3 regions of the Dactylosporangium sp. NPDC051541 genome follow, and region 3 is predicted to be linked to each of the others. Evidence: riboswitches for the same ligand, from Rfam matches in the RefSeq annotation. Region 3 holds a riboswitch; each other region holds the start of a gene.

Region 1 (5,394 bases), on a different contig from region 3:
GGTCCCGGTCGGCGAACCCGGACCGGCCGAGCGCGCCGAGGGCCCGGTCGGCGACGCCGAGGACGGCCGGGCTGTAGGCGGGCCGGGTCGCGACCAGCGGCACGACGTGCGGGTGCCGCCGCAGCACGTCGTACAGGCCGCGGGCGAACGCGGCCAGGATGTTGCGCCACCCGCCGTCCGGCCCGTCGATGTCGACGTCGAGCTCCGCGTAGGCGGCCTCGATGACGCCGTCGAACAGGGCGCCCTTGTTCGGCAGGTGGTGGTAGAAGGCCATCGGGTTGACGCCGAGCTCGGCGCCGAGCTTGCGCATCGACAGCCCGGCGGGCCCGTCGCGGTCCAGGATCGCCAGCGCGGCCCGCACGATGTACTCGCGGGTGAGCGCCGGGCGGACCGGCCGGCCGGTGGCGTCGGTGGCCAGGGGGCGCTTCGCGGCGGGCGGCATGCCGTCGACCCTAACCGGCGAGGATCGCGCGCAGTGCGGCCGTCCACGGCCCGGCCCGGTCGAAGTAGGAGGTGTGGTGGCCGGGCATCGTCACCGCCTCGGTGCCGAGCCGTTCGGCCAGGACCAGTGCGGGTCGCCCGTAGTAGCGCCCGGCGGCCCGGGTGATGGCGCCGACGGCGAAGACGACCGGCACGCCGGCGAGGGCGGCGAGGTCCGGCTCGTAGTGCACGAACGGCCGCATCTCCGTGCGGACGAAGAACGGCTGGTTCGCACCGACCCGATCGCCGAACCCGGCCGGGTGCGCGGCGTAGGCGGATACCGGGATGCCGGTCGTCAGCGCGAACACGAACATCCCGGCCGCCGCGCCGCCGACGCGGGTGATCGGGCCGGTGATGGCGTCGAACACGCCGAGCCAGCGGTCCCGGTCCGGCAGGACGGTGAGAACCGGCGGCTCGTGCGCGACAACGGCGTCGACGGCGGCCGGGAAGGCCCGGGCCACCTCCAGGGCGATCGTCGCCCCGCCACTGTTGCCGAACACGAGCGCCGAGGAGTGCCCGGCCGCGCCGAGCACGGCGACGGCGTCCGCGGCCTGCTGCGTCACGTCGAACCGGCCCGCGTTGCGCCCGGTGCTGCGCGAGTTGCCGCGCCGGTCATAGGTGATGACCTCGAACTCGTCCGCGAGCAGCGCCGCCGGGTAGGTGTAGAACCCGGCGTCGCCGCCCCCGCCGGCGATCATGAGCAGCGGCGTCCCGCTCCCGCGCACCTCGTAGTAGAGCTCGTCCCCGTCGGCGCTGGCCCGCCCGGTGCGCACCGGCACCCGCTCCGCGAGGGCGGCCACCCGGGCCAGCTCCTGCGCCGGGGACCGCCGCGGATTGCCGCCGAACATGCCACCAACGCCCCGCACGACAGCCCCGGCCACCGCCCAACTCGTCATACGCCGTATAGTAGCTATACGACGTATAAACGCGCTAGCCGCCCCAGTGGTTCTCGTGGCGGACCTGGTCGAGGGGTGCGCGGCGGCGCCAGCCGTGCCGCTCCAGGTCGGGCACGTCGGCGAGGCGGCTGACCGGGCCGAGGCAGAGCCACGCCACGGGCCGGATCGCGGCCGGGATGCCGAGCAGGTCGCGGAGGAACTCCTCGCGGTAGAAGGACACCCAGCCGACCCCGAGCCCTTCCGCGGTCGCCGCCAGCCAGAGGTTCTGGATGGCCAGGCACACCGAGTACAGCCCGGCGTCGGCGATCGCGTGCCGCCCGAGGACCGCCGGCCCGCCCCGCGCGGCGTCGTAGGTGACGACCACCGACAGCGTCGACTCGAGCACCCCGTCGATCTTGATCCGGGCGAACCGCGCGGCCGCGTCGCCGTCGAGGGTCGCCGCGAACACGTCCCGCTCATGGGTCACGTGCTCGTGGAACGCCGCCCGCAGCTCCCGGTCGCGGACGACGACGAAGTCCCACGGCTGGGTCAGGCCGACGCTCGGCGCGGCGTGCGCGGCGGCCAGCACCCGATCCAGGGTGGCGGCGGGCACCAGGGCGCCGGTGAACTCGCCGCGCACGTCCCGGCGGCGGTTGATGATGTCATACAGGTCATGCGTCATGGGCAGGCTCCCGCTGCGCTCCGGCCCCGGGGCGGTCCCGGGGCACTCAAGCGCGAGGCCGGTCTTCGGACTCCCGGATCAGCACCAGACCACCCGCCTTCCCGGCCCCCTGCGGAGGGCCAGTGGCTACGCGAACGCGTGTGGGTGGCGGCTCCCCGGTCACCGCGGCGGGCCCGTCCCGGATTCGCACCGGGTTCCCAGATTCTCCCCGCCGTCGCCGGCCGGGCACCTCGCATCAGTACATGCCGGTCGGGACTCTACCCGCGGCCCGCCTCCGGGTCGGCGGCCAGGGCGGCCACGCACGGCCGGAGCAGCTCGACGATCCTCGCCGGGTCGGCGGTGGCGAGCTCGTCGGAGCGGATCAGATGGCGGGAGGCGGTGATGCCGAGCATGATCGCGCTGATGATGGCGGCCCGCAGGCCGGCGTCGTCGGCGGGGATGGCCTGGGTGATCTGGCTCTGGTATCGGGCCGCGCCGCCGCGGACGGCTTCGGCCGCCTCCGGGTTGGTCAGGACCGAGCGGAGGATCGCGAGGGAGGCGGCCGGTTCGTCGGTCAGGCGGCCGGCCAGCGCGGCGAGGATCTGCTCGGAGGCCGGGCCGGGCGACTCGGCGAGGTCGGGGACGGGGGCGGTGTCGATGACCCGCCGGAACAGTTCCTGTTTGGAGCCGAAGTAGTAGGTGACCAGACCCGCGTCGACGCCCGCGGCGGCGGCCACGGCCCGGATGGTCGCCCGGTCGTATCCGTCGGCGAGAAAGATGCCGGCGGCGGCGGTGAGGATCCGCGCCTCGGTGTTCCGGCGCTGCTCGGCCCGAGGTGTGGTCATTGCCGGACTCTACCGGTGTTGCCACGCGGGCGGTCCCGCCCTACAGTCGTTTCATTGGACGCATGTCCAATGAAACGGGGAGGCCGCATGTTGACCGATGTCCTGGCCCGGCGCCGCGAGCTGATCCTCGGCGGAAACGCCGACGGGTTCGCCGACCTGTTCGCGGCCGACGCGGTGATCGAGATGCCGTTCGGCGGGCCGCCCGGCGCCCCCACGCGGCTGGCGGGCCGCGAGGCGATCCGCGCCTACTCGCGGCAGGTCATGGCCGCACCGCTGCGGCTGGAGGAGTACGAGGTCACGACACTGCACCGGGCGGCGGACCCGGAGGTGGTGATCGTCGAGATGCGCACGTCGGGGGTCGTGACCACGACCAACCGGCCGTTCACCGCGATCGCCGTGCAGATCCTGCGCATCCGTGACGGGCGCATCGTGCACGTCCGCGACTTCCCCGATCCCCGCGGCCTGCAGGGCGCCCTCGGCGATTAGGGTGCGGGGGTGCGTCGCGTGGCTCTGCTCCTGCTCAAGGTGCCGGCGGTGGTGCTCGTCCTGCTGCCGCCGCTTGCCCTCACGCACCTGTACGGGGCGCTCACCTTTCCGGCGCTCGTCGCGCTCGTCGCCGGGAGCCGGGGGCTGGCGCAGGTCAGCCGCCGGTTGCAGGGGATCGAGCCGCCATATCCGGTGCGGCCGCAACTGCGGAAGGCCGAGCTCGGATGGTACTTCACCGGCTACGACTACCACCGTCAGCGCCCGATCGCGGTGCTGTCGCTGTGGTTCAACTGGATCGGGCGGGACCCGGCGACCTGGCGGGACCTGGCCTGGCTGGTCACCGACCCGCTGGTCGGGACCGTGCTGCTGCTGACCGCGCCGCTGCCGCGCCACGCGCGGTGGACGAAGGTCCTGCTCGGCCCCAACCGGCTGAGCGTTCGGGTCCGGGAGCTCGCCGACAGCCGCGCCGAGGCCCTCGACGCGCAGGCGGCCGAGCTGGAGCGGATCGAACGCGACCTGCACGACGGGGCGCAGGCGCGGCTCGTCGCGATCGGGCTCACGCTCAGCATGGCGCAGCGGGCGCTGCGGGAGCGGCCCGACGACGCCGACGCGCTGCTGAGCGAGGCCCGGGCGACCGCGTCCGACGCGGTGCGGCAGCTGCGGGACCTCGTCCACGGGATCCGGCCGCCGGTGCTGACCGAGCGGGGGCTCGTCGACGCGCTGCGGCTGCTGGCCATCGAGCATCCGCTGGCCGTCGACGTGGTGGCCGACGTGCCGGGGCGTCTGCCGCCGCCGCTGGAGTCGGCGCTGTACTTCGCGGCCTCGGAGCTGCTGACGAATGTGGCCAAGCACGCTCAGGGCAGTACCGCGGCGATCGAAGTTGTCCACAATGGACAGCAACTCACCCTGACCGTCACCGACAACGGGGTCGGCGGGGCGGACGCCGGGAGCGGGTCGGGGCTGGCCGGTGTGCGCAAGCGCCTGCGGGCGTTCGACGGTACGCTCACCGTCGGCTCCCCGCCCGGCGGGCCGACCGTCGTCACGCTGGAGGTGCCGTGCGCGTCGTCCTCGCCGAAGACCTCTACCTCCTGAGGACCGGCATCGAGCGGATGCTGCAGAGCTACGGGTTCGAGGTCGTCGCCGCCGTCGACAACGGGCCCGACCTGCTCGACGCGCTCCTCACGCACCGGCCCGACGTCGCCGTCGTCGATGTGCGGCTGCCCCCGACCAACACCGACGAGGGGCTGCGGGCGGCCCTGCAGGCCCGCGAACAGGTACCGAATCTGCCCGTGCTGATCCTGTCGCAGTACGTGCAGCAGCTCTACGCCCGGGAACTGCTCGCCGGCGGCGGCGGGGTCGGCTACCTGCTCAAGGACCGGGTCTCCGACACCGACGAGTTCGTCGACGCCCTTCGTCGAGTTGCCGGCGGGGGTACTGCCATCGACCCCGACGTCATCGCCCGGCTCCTGGCGCCGGGGCGGGCACCGTCCGGGCTGACCGGGCGGGAGCTGGACGTCCTCGCGCTGATGGCGCAGGGGCTGTCCAACGCCGTCATCGGCAAGCGGCTCTTCCTGAGCGAGGGGTCGGTGAGCAAGTACACGACCCAGATCTTCACCAAACTCGGCCTGGACCAGTCACCGGACACCCACCGCCGGGTCCTGGCCGTGCTCGCCTACCTCGAGAACCAGGCCGGCTGAGCGGCGGTCGGCCTGCCGGGCGAGCAGGTCGGCGACACCGTCGGCGCTCATCGGCTCGGCCAGGTGGTAGCCCTGGCCGAGGGTGTAGCCGAGGTCGCGCAGGACCGCGGCCTGCTCGGCGCTCTCCACCCCTTCGGCGACGGTGTCCAGGCCCAGGGCGTGTGCGAGCTGGATGACGGCCCGGGCCACGGCCTGGCGGGCGTCGGCCGCGGCGGGCCGGCCGTCGTCGATCTCGATGCCGTCGACGAAGGACTTGTCGAGCTTCACGATCGCGGCCGGGAACGCGCGCAGCAGGCTCAGCGACGACTCGCCGGTGCCGAAGTCGTCCAGGGCCAGGCGGATGCCCATCC
Region 2 (5,394 bases), on a different contig from region 3:
CGCCGTCGAGGGAGTTGGGGCGGTACGGTGCCACGCCGCCGTGCACCGCCTGCTGGTGGAAGCCGTCGCGGAGCATGTCGTTGACGGGCGCGTGCGGCCGGTTGATCGGGATCTGGTTGAAGTTCGGCCCGGCCAGCCGGGTGATCTGGGTGTCGACGTAGGAGAACAGCCGGCCCTGCAGCAGCGGGTCGTTGGTGACGTCGATGCCGGGCGGCAGGTGCCCGAGGTGGAAGGCGCTCTGCTCGACCTCGGCGAAGAAGTTCGTCGGGGTCCGGTCCAGCACCATGCGCCCGACCGGCTGCACCGGGGCGAGCTCCTCCGGCACGATCTTCGTCGGGTCGAGCAGGTCGACCCCGGCGAACGTCTCGTCCGGCGTGTCCGGGAAGACCTGCAGGCCCAGCTCGTACTCCGGGAACGCGCCGGCCTCGATGGCGTCGTAGAGGTCGCGACGGTGGTAGTCCGGGTCGACCCCGGCGATCAGCTGCGCCTCCTCCCAGGTCAGGGAGTGCACGCCGAGCTTGGGCTTCCAGTGGAACTTGACCAGGGCCGTCTCCCCGGCCGCGTTCACCAGCCGGAAGGTGTGGACGCCGAAGCCCTCCATCATCCGGTACGAGCGCGGGATGCCCCGGTCCGACATGTTCCACATCGTGTGGTGCTGGGCCTCGGTGTGCAGCGACACGAAGTCCCAGAACGTGTCGTGCGCGCTCTGGGCCTGCGGGATCTCGCGGTCCGGGTGCGGCTTGCCGGCGTGGATGATGTCCGGGAACTTGATCGCGTCCTGGATGAAGAACACCGGAATGTTGTTGCCGACGAGGTCAAAGTTGCCCTCCTCGGTGTAGAACTTCGTGGCGAAGCCGCGGGTGTCGCGCACCGTGTCGGCCGAGCCTCGCGAACCCAGCACGGTGGAGAAGCGGACGAAGACGTCGGTGCGCACGTCCTTGGCCAGGAAGGCCGCCGTGGTGACGTCGGCGGCGGTGCCGTACCCCACGAAATAGCCGTGGGCGCCGGTCCCGCGGGCGTGCACGACCCGCTCGGGGATGCGCTCGTGGTCGAAGTGCGTGATCTTCTCGCGGAAGTGGTGGTCCTGCATCAGGATCGGGCCGCGCGGCCCGGCCTTCAGCGAGTGGTCGGTGTCGCGCAGGCGGGTGCCGGTCGACGTGGTGAGGAACTCGCCCTGCTGCGCGTTGCTGATCGGCGGCGCCCCGGTCTTCGCCCCGGTGGGGCTGACCGTCTCCGGGGTTCCCTGCTCCTTGGACGGCGGCGGCGGGCCGGTCGGGTCGGTCGGCTCGGTCAAGGACGGCGTGACACTGCCCGGCTTGCCGGGCACATCGGGCGTCAGCGCATCGGTCACCTTGGCGGCCGCGGCCTCGACGACATCCTTGACCACCTCGGTTGGCTTGCGAGATTCCATATGGCCGCCGGTACCCGGGCGGATCGGGGCAAAACAATCCACCCGATCGATCAAGATCGTGAATCGCGGCACTGGCCGGGCCTGCGGATTGACGGCCGACGGTCGCTGCCCGTAGCGTCGGCGGTACTTGACGGCGACAGGAAGCCGGTGAAAGCCCGGCACGGTCGCGCCACTGTGAGTCGCACACCCCGAGGTGAGCGGTGAGTCAGACCCTCCGCCGTCAACTGCCACTGCACTAGAGGGACGCAAGATCCCTGAAGGAGGCTCCACATGAGCGTATCGTCACCGACCCCCGCGCCCGCCGCCGTCGCGACGCCGGTCGTCATCCCGCTGTCCCGGTCGCTGGTCTGGCTGGTCGGCACCGCCGCGTTCGCCGCCCTGCTCTACTACTTCATCGGCATCGACCAGGGCGCCGTCTCGGTCTTCGGCGCCGACGCCCACGTGCACGAGTTCGTGCACGACGGCCGGCACTTCCTCGGCTTCCCCTGCCACTGACATGGAGAAGCGCATCATCTTCCGCGGCGCCCTCGCCGGGCTCGCCGCGGGCCTCGTCGCGTTCGTCTTCGCCCGCATCTTCGCCGAGCCGCTGATCCAGCGGGCCATCGACTACGAGGGCGGCCGCGACGAGGCCCAGCACGCCCTCGACTCGGCCGCCGGCGTGGGCGGCGCCGACGAGCACGGCGCCGAACTGTTCAGCCGGACCGTGCAGGGCAACATCGGCATCGGCGTCGGCATGCTCCTGTTCGGCCTGGCCATGGGCGCCCTGTTCGCCGTCGCCTACATGATCTGCCTGGGCCGGGTCGGCAACCTGCGCCCCCGCAACCTGGCCGTCGCCCTGGCCGGGGCCGGCTTCCTGACGCTCGCCTTCGTGCCGTTCCTCAAATACCCGGCCAACCCGCCCGCGGTCGGCCACGAGGAGACCATCGGCCAGCGCAGCGCGTACTACCTCATCATGGTCCTGGCCTCGATCGCGTTCCTGATCCTGGCCGTCGTCCTGGGCCAGCGCCTCAAACCGCGCTTCGGCACCTGGACCGCCACGGTGCTCGCCGGCGCCGCGTTCGTCGTGGCCGCCGGGGTCCTGGGCTTCCTGCTGCCGACCTTCGGCGACCTGCCGACGAACGTCGCCGACTACGGCCGGCACGCCTCCGAAACCCCGCTGCCCCTGCGCAACGAGGCCGGCGACATCGTGTTCCCGGGCTTCGACGCGGACCTGCTCTACGAGTTCCGCCTCTACTCCCTCGGCGCGCAACTGCTCCTGTGGACCGTGATCGGCCTGACCTTCGCCCCATTGGCCGAGCGGCTCCTGGGCCACCGCCCGATCCGCGTGGAGGAGCCGACCACCGCCGCCGTCTAGTCGTCCTTGTAGGGGCTGTCGGCCAGGAGTTTGGCGAGATGAGCGGCGTGGGCGGCCAACGTCTTGGTCGCCGCGCCGGTCGTCTCCGGCTTCGGGCCGGCGTCGGCGTAGTCGAGCTTGCCCATCGCCTCGCCGACCCAGTATGTGCCGCCGCCCGCCGGGATCGTGAAGCCGACGTCGTTGAGGGCCTGGAAGACCTCGGCGGTGACGTGGTGGGCGCCGTCCTCGTTGCCGACCACGCCGACGACGCCGACCTTGCCGTGCATCGTCGGCTGGCCGATCTCGGCGTCGAGGCGCTCGAGGACGACCTTGCAGATCGACGCCGGCTGGCCCATCCAGATCGGGGTGGCGATGACCAGGATGTCGGAGCCGAGCAGCTTCGTGCGGATCTCCGGCCAGGCGTCGCCGTCGCCCTCGTCGGTGGTGACGCCGTACTTCACGTCGTGGTCGGCGACGCGGATGACCTCGCCGTCGACGTCGTGGTCGGCCAGGGCGGTGAGGATCTCCCGGCCGAGCAGCTCCGAGCTGGACGGGGCCGGTGACTTCTTGAGGGAGCAGACGAGCACGAGGGCGCGCATCTACAGGAACTCCTTCCGGTACAGGTCGATGAGCTCGGCGTAGTTCGGCCCGATGTTGGCCACGTAGACCTCGTCGAACCCGGCGTCCTCGTAGGCCTTGAGCTGCTCGGCCTGCTTGCGCGGGTCGGGGCCGCAGGCGATCGCGTCGGCCACCTGCTCCTTCGTGACCAGCTGGGACGCCTGCTCGAAGTGCTTCGGCGACGGCAGGACCTGGGACAGCTCGCCGGGCAGGCCGGAGTTCGGCCACAGCCGGTGCGCGATGTTCACACCCTCCTGCTCCGTCGCGGCGTAGCTGGCCTTGAAGCCGCCCTGGACCGGCTTGTCGCCGCCGCCGGCCGCGCGGAAGCCCTTGACGAGGTCCGCGTCGGGCATGGTGAGGATGTAGCCGTCGGCGATCCGGCCGGCGAGGTCCAGGGCCTTCGGGCCGAACGCCGACATGTACACCTTCGGCGGCGTCGCCGGGCGGGTGTACACCTGGGCCTGCTCGACCTCGTAGTGCGGGCCGCGGTGGTTGACGAACCCGCCGTCCCACAGCTTCCGCATGACGTCGACGGCCTCTTCCAGCATCTCCAGGCGCTCACCGGCCGACGGCCACCGCGCGCCGGTCACGTGCTCGTTCAACGCTTCACCGGTACCGACGCCGAGCACGAACCGGCCGTCGTGCAGGACGGCGCTGGTGGCCGCCGCCTGGGCCGTGACGGCCGGGTGGATGCGCTGGATCGGGCAGGTGACCGCGGTCGTGACGGGGATCGTGACGACCTGGCTCAGGGCCCCGATCATCGACCAGACGAACGGGCTCTGGCCCTGTTCGTCGTTCCACGGATGGTAATGGTCGGAGATCCACAGCCCCTGGAACCCGGCGTCCTGAGCCAGCCGGGCCTGCTCGATCAGCTGGGCCGGGGTGTACTCCTCACACGACAAGAAATACCCGATGCGCATGGGGGCCCATTACCCACCGAGCATCGCCCGTACCGTCTCCGCGTCCTCGTTCGCCCCGAACACCACGGTCCCCGGCTCCATCCGCACACCGGCCGCGAGGGGCCCCGCGACGACCGGGTCGAAGCCGAGGGCGTCGACGATCGCCGCGACCGCCGCCACGTCGTCCGGCCCGTCCCCGGCGACCGCGATCGCCCGCCGCCCGGGCGTCCCCGCCGGCCGCGCCCCGGCCTCGAGGTCGTGGTAGCCCATGTGGTTGAACGCCTTCACGACCCGGGAGCCGGGCAGGAACGCCTGCACCAGCTCGCTGGAGCGGCCGAGGTCGTCGCGGACCCCGTCGACCTCCCACCAGTAGTTCATGGCGTCGATGACGAGTTTGCCGGCCAGCTGCGCGACCGGCAGCGTGCGGTATCGGCCCAGCGGCAGCGCCAGGATCACGACGTCCGCCCCGCCCGCCGCCTCGGCCGCGGTCACCGCCTTCGCCCCCGGCGCGAGGACCTCGACGATGAGCGCGATCCGGGCCGGGTCACCGGAGCCGGCGATGCGCACGTCGTAGCCGGCGGCGACGGCGAGGCGGGCCAGCACGGTCCCGACCTTGCCGGCGCCCAGGATGCCGAGGGTGGTCATGCCAGCATGTCCCGGACCATCGGCATCACCTTGGTCCCGAACAGCTCCACGGAGCGCATCCGGGCCCCCACCGGCTGCGCGCCCGCGGTGTAGATGAGGTCGAACCGGCCCACGCCCAGGTCCTTGACCGTCCGGGCGATCTTGCGGGCCACGGTCTCGGGGCCGCCGATGTACAGCGAGCCGTCGGCGACCTCGGCCTCGAACTCACCCCGCCGCAGCGCGGGCCAGCCGCGCAGTGCGCCGATGCGGTCCCGGATCGTCTTGAACGGGCCGAAGAACAGCTCCTTCGCCTGCTCGTCGGTGTCCGCGACGAACCCGGGCGAGTGCATGCCCACCGGATGCGCGGACGTCCCGAGCTGGTCGGCGGCACGACGGTACAAGTGAAGATAGGGTTTGAAGCGGTTCGGGTCTCCGCCGATGATCGCGAGCATCAGCGGCAGGCCGTAGCGGGCGGTCCGGACCACGGACTGCGGTGATCCGCCCACGCC
Region 3 (5,394 bases):
TCCCAAGCCAGTCGCGACGGTACCGCCTTCGGGTCCACCGAGTAGAAGTTGCGCCCGGTCGGCAGGACGTTGATCAGGCCCCGCAGGGGTGAACCGCTGGGACCGGCCGGGACATAGCCACCCGAAAGCGCGTGCAGCACCATGGTGAGCTCATCCGTGGTCCGCTCCAGGCGCGGCACGATCTCCGTGGCCGCGAAACGCAAAACCCGCAACACATCAGGATTATCCGACAAATCCGAAATGTCAGATTTGTCCCAGCCGCGCGCCTCCATCGCCGCCACCAAAGCACGCGCCCGCGCCTCAACCTCGTCCACATTGGACCGTGAAACACTCGACTCGTCGAGACCGAGCGCCTCCCGCAGACCCGGCAGCGCGGCGACCTGGCCACCCCACATCTGGCGGGCCCGCAGCATGGCGAGGACGAGGTCGACGCGGGCCGGGCCGGACGGGGCGACGCCCAGCACGTGCAGGCCGTCGCGGATCTGCACGTCCTTGACCTCGCACAGCCAGCCGTCGATGTGCAGGATGAACTCGTCGAACTCGGCGTCGTGCGGGCGGTCGTCCAGGCCCAGGTCGTGGTCGAGCTTGGCCGCCTGGATCAGCGTCCAGATCTGGGCCCGGATCGCCGGCAGCTTCGCCGGGTCGAGGGCCGCGATCGTGGCGTGCTCGTCGAGGAGCTGCTCGAGGCGGGCGATGTCACCGTAGGAGTCGGCCCGGGCCATCGGCGGCACCAGGTGGTCGACGAGGGTGGCGTGGGCCCGGCGCTTGGCCTGGGTGCCCTCGCCCGGGTCGTTGACCAGGAACGGGTAGATCAGCGGCAGGTTGCCCAGGGCGGCGTCGGCGCCGCAGCCGGCCGACAGCCCGACGGTCTTGCCGGGCAGCCACTCCAGGTTGCCGTGTTTGCCGACGTGGACGACGGCGTGCGCGCCGAACTCGTCGGCCAGCCAGCGGTAGGCGGCCAGGTAGTGGTGCGACGGCGGCAGGTCCGGGTCGTGGTAGATGGCGACCGGGTTCTCCCCGAAGCCGCGCGGCGGCTGGACCATGACGACGACGTTGCCCCGCCGCAGCGCGGCCAGCACGATGTCACCGTCGGAGACGAACAGCTCGCCGGGGGCCGCGCCCCAGTGCTGCTCGACGCCGGCCCGCAGGCCCGCGTCCAGTCCCCCGAACCACTGCGCGTAGCGGGAGCCGGCGATCCGCACCGGGTTGCCCCGCAGCTGCTCCTCGGTGAGCCAGTTGACGTCCTGACCACCGGCGGCGATGAGCTCGTGGATGAGCGCGTCGCCGTCCTTCGGGAAGCCCTCCCCCAGGTCGTACCCGGCCTCCTCCAGCGCCGCCAGGAGCCGCACGACGCTGGCGGGCGTGTCGAGGCCGACGGCGTTGCCGATGCGGGAGTGCTTCGTCGGGTACGCGCTCAGCATCACCACGATCCGCTTGTCCTTGTTCGCCAGGCCCCGCAGCCGCGCGTGGGCGGTGGCGATCCCGGCGACCCGGCCCGCGCGTTCGGGGTCGGCGACATACACGGTGAGGCCGTCCTCGTCGATCTCCTTGAACGAGAACGGGACGGTGATGAGCCGGCCGTCGAACTCCGGGATCGCCACCTGGGTCGCGGTGTCCAGGGGTGACAGGCCGTCGTCGTTGGCGTCCCAGGTCTCGCGGCTGCTGGTGAGGCAGAGACCTTGCAGGATCGGCACGTCGAGGGCGGCGAGCGCGCCGACGTCCCAGGCCTCGTCCTCGCCACCGGCCTGGGCGGCGGCCGGGCGGGTGCCCCCGGCGGCCAGGACCGTCACGATCAGCGCGTCGGCCCGGCGCAGCGTGTCGAGCAGTTCGGCCGGGGCGGTGCGCAGCGACGCGGCATACACGGGCAGCGGGCGGGCACCGGCGGACTCGAGCGCGGTGCAGAGCCCTTCCACGAACGCGGTGTTGCCCGAGACGTGGTGCGCCCGGTAGTAGATGACGGCCACGGTCGGGCCGTCCACGTCGGCGGCGGTGCGCTCCAGGACACCCCAGGCGGGCATCTCGACCGGGGCGGCGAAGCCGTGGCCGGTGAGCAGGATCGTGTCGGAGAGGAAGCGGTGCAGCTCGGCGAGGTTGTCCGGGCCGCCGAACGCCAGGTAGGCGTGGGCCTGCGCGGCGAGACCGGCGGGGACCGTGGAGTGGCTCATGAGCTCGGCGTCGGGTGCCTGTTCGCCGCCGAGCATGACCACCGGCCGCCCCGTCGCCAGGAGTTTGTCGAAGCCGTCCGGCCAGTCGCGGTATCCACCGAGGAACCGGACCACGATCAGCTCGGCGCCCTCCGCGAGCCCGGTCAGGTCGTCGACGGCGGTGCGGGACGGGTTGGCCAGCCGCCAGCCGGCGCCACTGGCGCGGGCGCTGAGCAGGTCGGTGTCGGACGTGGACAGCAGCAGGATCACGCCGGTGTTCCTCCCTCGGGGTCCGCGCCCCAAGTCGGTGGTCGGTTCCGGCGGCGGAGAAGTCTCCTGGCTCCCGAAGAGACGGTCAGGCGACACAGGCCTCGTCGGTCAAGACGCAGTCGGCCTGGCGCCGGGTCGGGCTCCCCGGTGACAGTGGCGGGACCGCCCCGGACTCGCACCGGGTTCCTTCCACTCGTCGCCGTGCTCACAGCGCCGTCAACTCTCCTTGAACGGCCCGTACCCCGTCAAGCGAGCGTGGTGCACCTCCGTTGCGCAGGTAGTATCCGGCCGTGCCACCTGCGACCCGACGTGAGCTCTCGGACCGGTGCCCGGGTGCCGTCCAGGTCCACGCGGCCGCGGACGGTGGCCTGGCGCGCGTCCGGCTGCCCGGCGGGCGGATCACCGGGCCCCAGCTGGCCGTCCTGCGCACCGCCGCGGCCGAGCTCGGCGACCCCGCACTGGAGCTCACTTCGCGCGGAAACGTGCAGGTCAGAGCCTTGCCGCCGGGAGCCGAGAGCGAACTGGCGGCCCGGCTCACCGACGCCGGGCTCCTCCCCTCGGCCACCCACGAACGGGTCCGCAACATCGTCGCGAGCCCGCTGAGCCCCGCCGTCCGGCCGCTGGTCGCGGAGTTCGACGCGCTCCTGTGCGCGCAGCCCGCCCTGGCCGCGCTGCCGGGCCGGTTCCTGGCGACGATCGACGACGGCCGCGGGGACGTGACCCCGCTGCTCGGTGACGTCGGCCTGCACGATGCCCAATTACTTCTGGCGGGGGTACCGACTGAGGCCCGCGGCCGCCCCGAGCTGCTCGTTCGCGCCGCGGAAGCGTTCCTGGCCGAGCGGGCCGCGCAGCACTCCAACGCCTGGCGGCTGGCCGAGCTGGTCGACGGACCGCGCAGCGTCGCCGCCCGCCTCGGCACGCGAATCGCGGCTTTTGCCCCGAACCGCAGCGACCCGCCCGCGCCCGGGGTCCACGGCCCGTCCGCGGTCCTGGCGGTGCCGCTCGGCCTGCTCACCGCCGCCCAGTCGGCCGCCCTGGCCGCGCTGGAAGAGATCATCGTCACGCCGTGGCGGACCGTTGTCGTCCCGGCCGCGGCCATGGCCGACGCTGTGGAGTCCGGGCTCGTCGCCGACCCCACCTCGCCGTGGGCCGGAGTCACCGCCTGCGCCGGCCGGCCCGGCTGCGCCAAGTCGCTCGCCGACGTCCGCGCCGACGCCCGGGCCGCGGTCGCCGCCGGCACCGCCGAGCCGGCGCACTGGGTCGGCTGCGAGCGCCGCTGCGGCGCACCGAAGGGAAGGCACGTGGAGATGGTGGCAACGCCGACCGGCTACGAACGTGGTGTCGTGGCGTGACCGAGTACATCCGCGACGGGGCGGAGATCTATCGGCGGTCGTTCGCCACCATCCGGGCCGAGGCCGACCTGTCGGGACTGCCCGCCGATGTGGCGCAGGTGACCGTGCGGATGATCCACGCCTGCGGCCTGGTCGACCTGCCGGCCGACGTCGGCTACTCCCCCGGCGTCGTGCGGGCGGCGCGGGCCGCGCTGCGCTCGGGTGCGCCGATCCTGTGTGACGCCGAGATGGTCGCCTCCGGTGTGACGCGGGCGCGGTTGCCCCGGGACAATGACGTTGTGTGCACGTTGCGGGATCCGGCAGTACCAACGCTGGCTCTGGAGCTTGGAAACACGCGCAGTGCCGCCGCGCTCGAACTGTGGCGGGGACGGATCGACGGGGCCGTCGTCGCCATCGGCAATGCCCCGACCGCGCTGTTCCGGCTGCTGGAGCTGGTCGCCGAGGGGGCCGGCACGCCCGCCGCCGTGCTCGGCATCCCGGTCGGGTTCATCGGCGCCGCCGAGTCGAAGGCGGCCCTGGCCGCGTCCGGCCTCGAACACCTGGTCGTGCACGGGCGCCGGGGCGGCAGCGCGATGACGGCCGCCGCCGTCAACGCGATCGCGAGCGAGAAGGAATGAGCACTGTGGACAGTGGGCGGCTTTACGGCGTCGGGCTCGGGCCGGGCGATCCGGAGCTGATGACGGTGAAGGCGGCCCGGCTCATCACGGCCGCGCCGGTCGTGGCCTACCACAGTGCCCGCCACGGGCGCAGCATCGCCCGGTCGATCGCCGCGCCGTACCTGCGGCCGGACCATATCGAAGAGGCTCTCGTCTACCCGGTGACCACCGAGGACACCACCGACTACCGGGGCGTGATCGAGGAGCACTACGACGCCTGGGCGGCCCGCCTGGCCGCGCACCTCGACGCCGGCCGCGACGTCGTCGTCCTGTGCGAGGGCGACCCGATGTTCTACGGCTCATACATGCACATGCACAAGCGACTGCGGCATCGGTACCCCACTGAGGTCGTCCCCGGCGTGACGTCCGTGGCGGGCGCGTCGGCGGTGCTCGGCCGCCCCCTCGTGGAGCGGGACGAGGTCCTGACCGTGCTGCCCGGCACCCTGCCCGCGGACGTGCTGGCCGAGCGCCTGGCCGCCACCGACTCGGCCGCGGTGATGAAGCTGGGCCGCACGTTCGGCAAGGTCCGCGACGCCCTCGAGCGGGCCGGCCGGCTGGACGAGGCCTGGTATGTCGAGCGGGCCACCACCACCGGCGAGCGCGTCGCCCCGCTGTCCGATGTGGACGCCGACTCGGTGCCGTACTTTTCCATCGCGATCCTGCCGTCCCGCGTCCACGACGAGACCGCCGCACGGCTGGCGTCGGCTCCGGCCGAGGTGCGGGAGGGTGAGGTCGTGGTCGTCGGGCTCGGGCCGGCCGGCCGCGACTGGCTCACCCCGGAGGCGCAGGCCGCCCTGGCCGCCGCCGACGACCTCGTGGGCTACGGGCCGTATCTGGCCCGGGTCCCCGGCAACCCCCGGCAGCGCCGGCACGCCTCCGACAACCGCGTCGAGGCCGAGCGGGCCGAGTTCGCCCTGTCCCTGGCGCGGGACGGCCGCCGGGTCGCGGTCGTCTCCTCCGGCGACCCGGGCG

Evidence for each region. Region 3 has a riboswitch for cobalamin ahead of cobN (cobaltochelatase subunit CobN). Riboswitches for the same ligand answer to the same signal wherever they lie in the genome.
Region 1: it holds a riboswitch for cobalamin, as region 3 does, so the genes downstream of both, bluB (5,6-dimethylbenzimidazole synthase) here and cobN (cobaltochelatase subunit CobN) in region 3, are expected to answer to the same signal.
Region 2: it holds a riboswitch for cobalamin, as region 3 does, so the genes downstream of both, ACIA8L_RS10490 (CbtB-domain containing protein) here and cobN (cobaltochelatase subunit CobN) in region 3, are expected to answer to the same signal.

Annotation. Positions count from the first base shown of each region.
Region 1 covers NZ_JBITDU010000016.1:146,124-151,517, forward strand. Annotated here, with positions in the region: gene ACIA8L_RS45695 (TetR/AcrR family transcriptional regulator) at 1-442, opposite strand, end outside; gene ACIA8L_RS45700 (alpha/beta fold hydrolase) at 453-1,376, opposite strand; gene bluB (5,6-dimethylbenzimidazole synthase) at 1,411-2,037, opposite strand; cobalamin riboswitch at 2,076-2,285, opposite strand; gene ACIA8L_RS45710 (TetR family transcriptional regulator) at 2,295-2,861, opposite strand; gene ACIA8L_RS45715 (nuclear transport factor 2 family protein) at 2,949-3,347, shown strand; gene ACIA8L_RS45720 (sensor histidine kinase) at 3,357-4,439, shown strand; gene ACIA8L_RS45725 (response regulator) at 4,403-5,044, shown strand; gene ACIA8L_RS45730 (putative bifunctional diguanylate cyclase/phosphodiesterase) at 4,982-5,394, opposite strand, start outside.
Region 2 covers NZ_JBITDU010000002.1:525,526-530,919, forward strand. Annotated here, with positions in the region: gene ACIA8L_RS10485 (catalase) at 1-1,411, opposite strand, end outside; cobalamin riboswitch at 1,516-1,648, shown strand; gene ACIA8L_RS10490 (CbtB-domain containing protein) at 1,682-1,906, shown strand; gene ACIA8L_RS10495 (CbtA family protein) at 1,908-2,765, shown strand; gene ACIA8L_RS10500 (flavodoxin family protein) at 2,762-3,343, opposite strand; gene ACIA8L_RS10505 (TIGR03557 family F420-dependent LLM class oxidoreductase) at 3,344-4,282, opposite strand; gene ACIA8L_RS10510 (NADPH-dependent F420 reductase) at 4,292-4,906, opposite strand; gene ACIA8L_RS10515 (LLM class flavin-dependent oxidoreductase) at 4,903-5,394, opposite strand, start outside.
Region 3 covers NZ_JBITDU010000003.1:921,949-927,342, reverse strand. Annotated here, with positions in the region: gene cobN (cobaltochelatase subunit CobN) at 1-2,414, opposite strand, end outside; cobalamin riboswitch at 2,474-2,603, opposite strand; gene ACIA8L_RS18440 (precorrin-3B synthase) at 2,705-3,766, shown strand; gene ACIA8L_RS18435 (precorrin-8X methylmutase) at 3,763-4,383, shown strand; gene ACIA8L_RS18430 (precorrin-2 C(20)-methyltransferase) at 4,380-5,394, shown strand, end outside.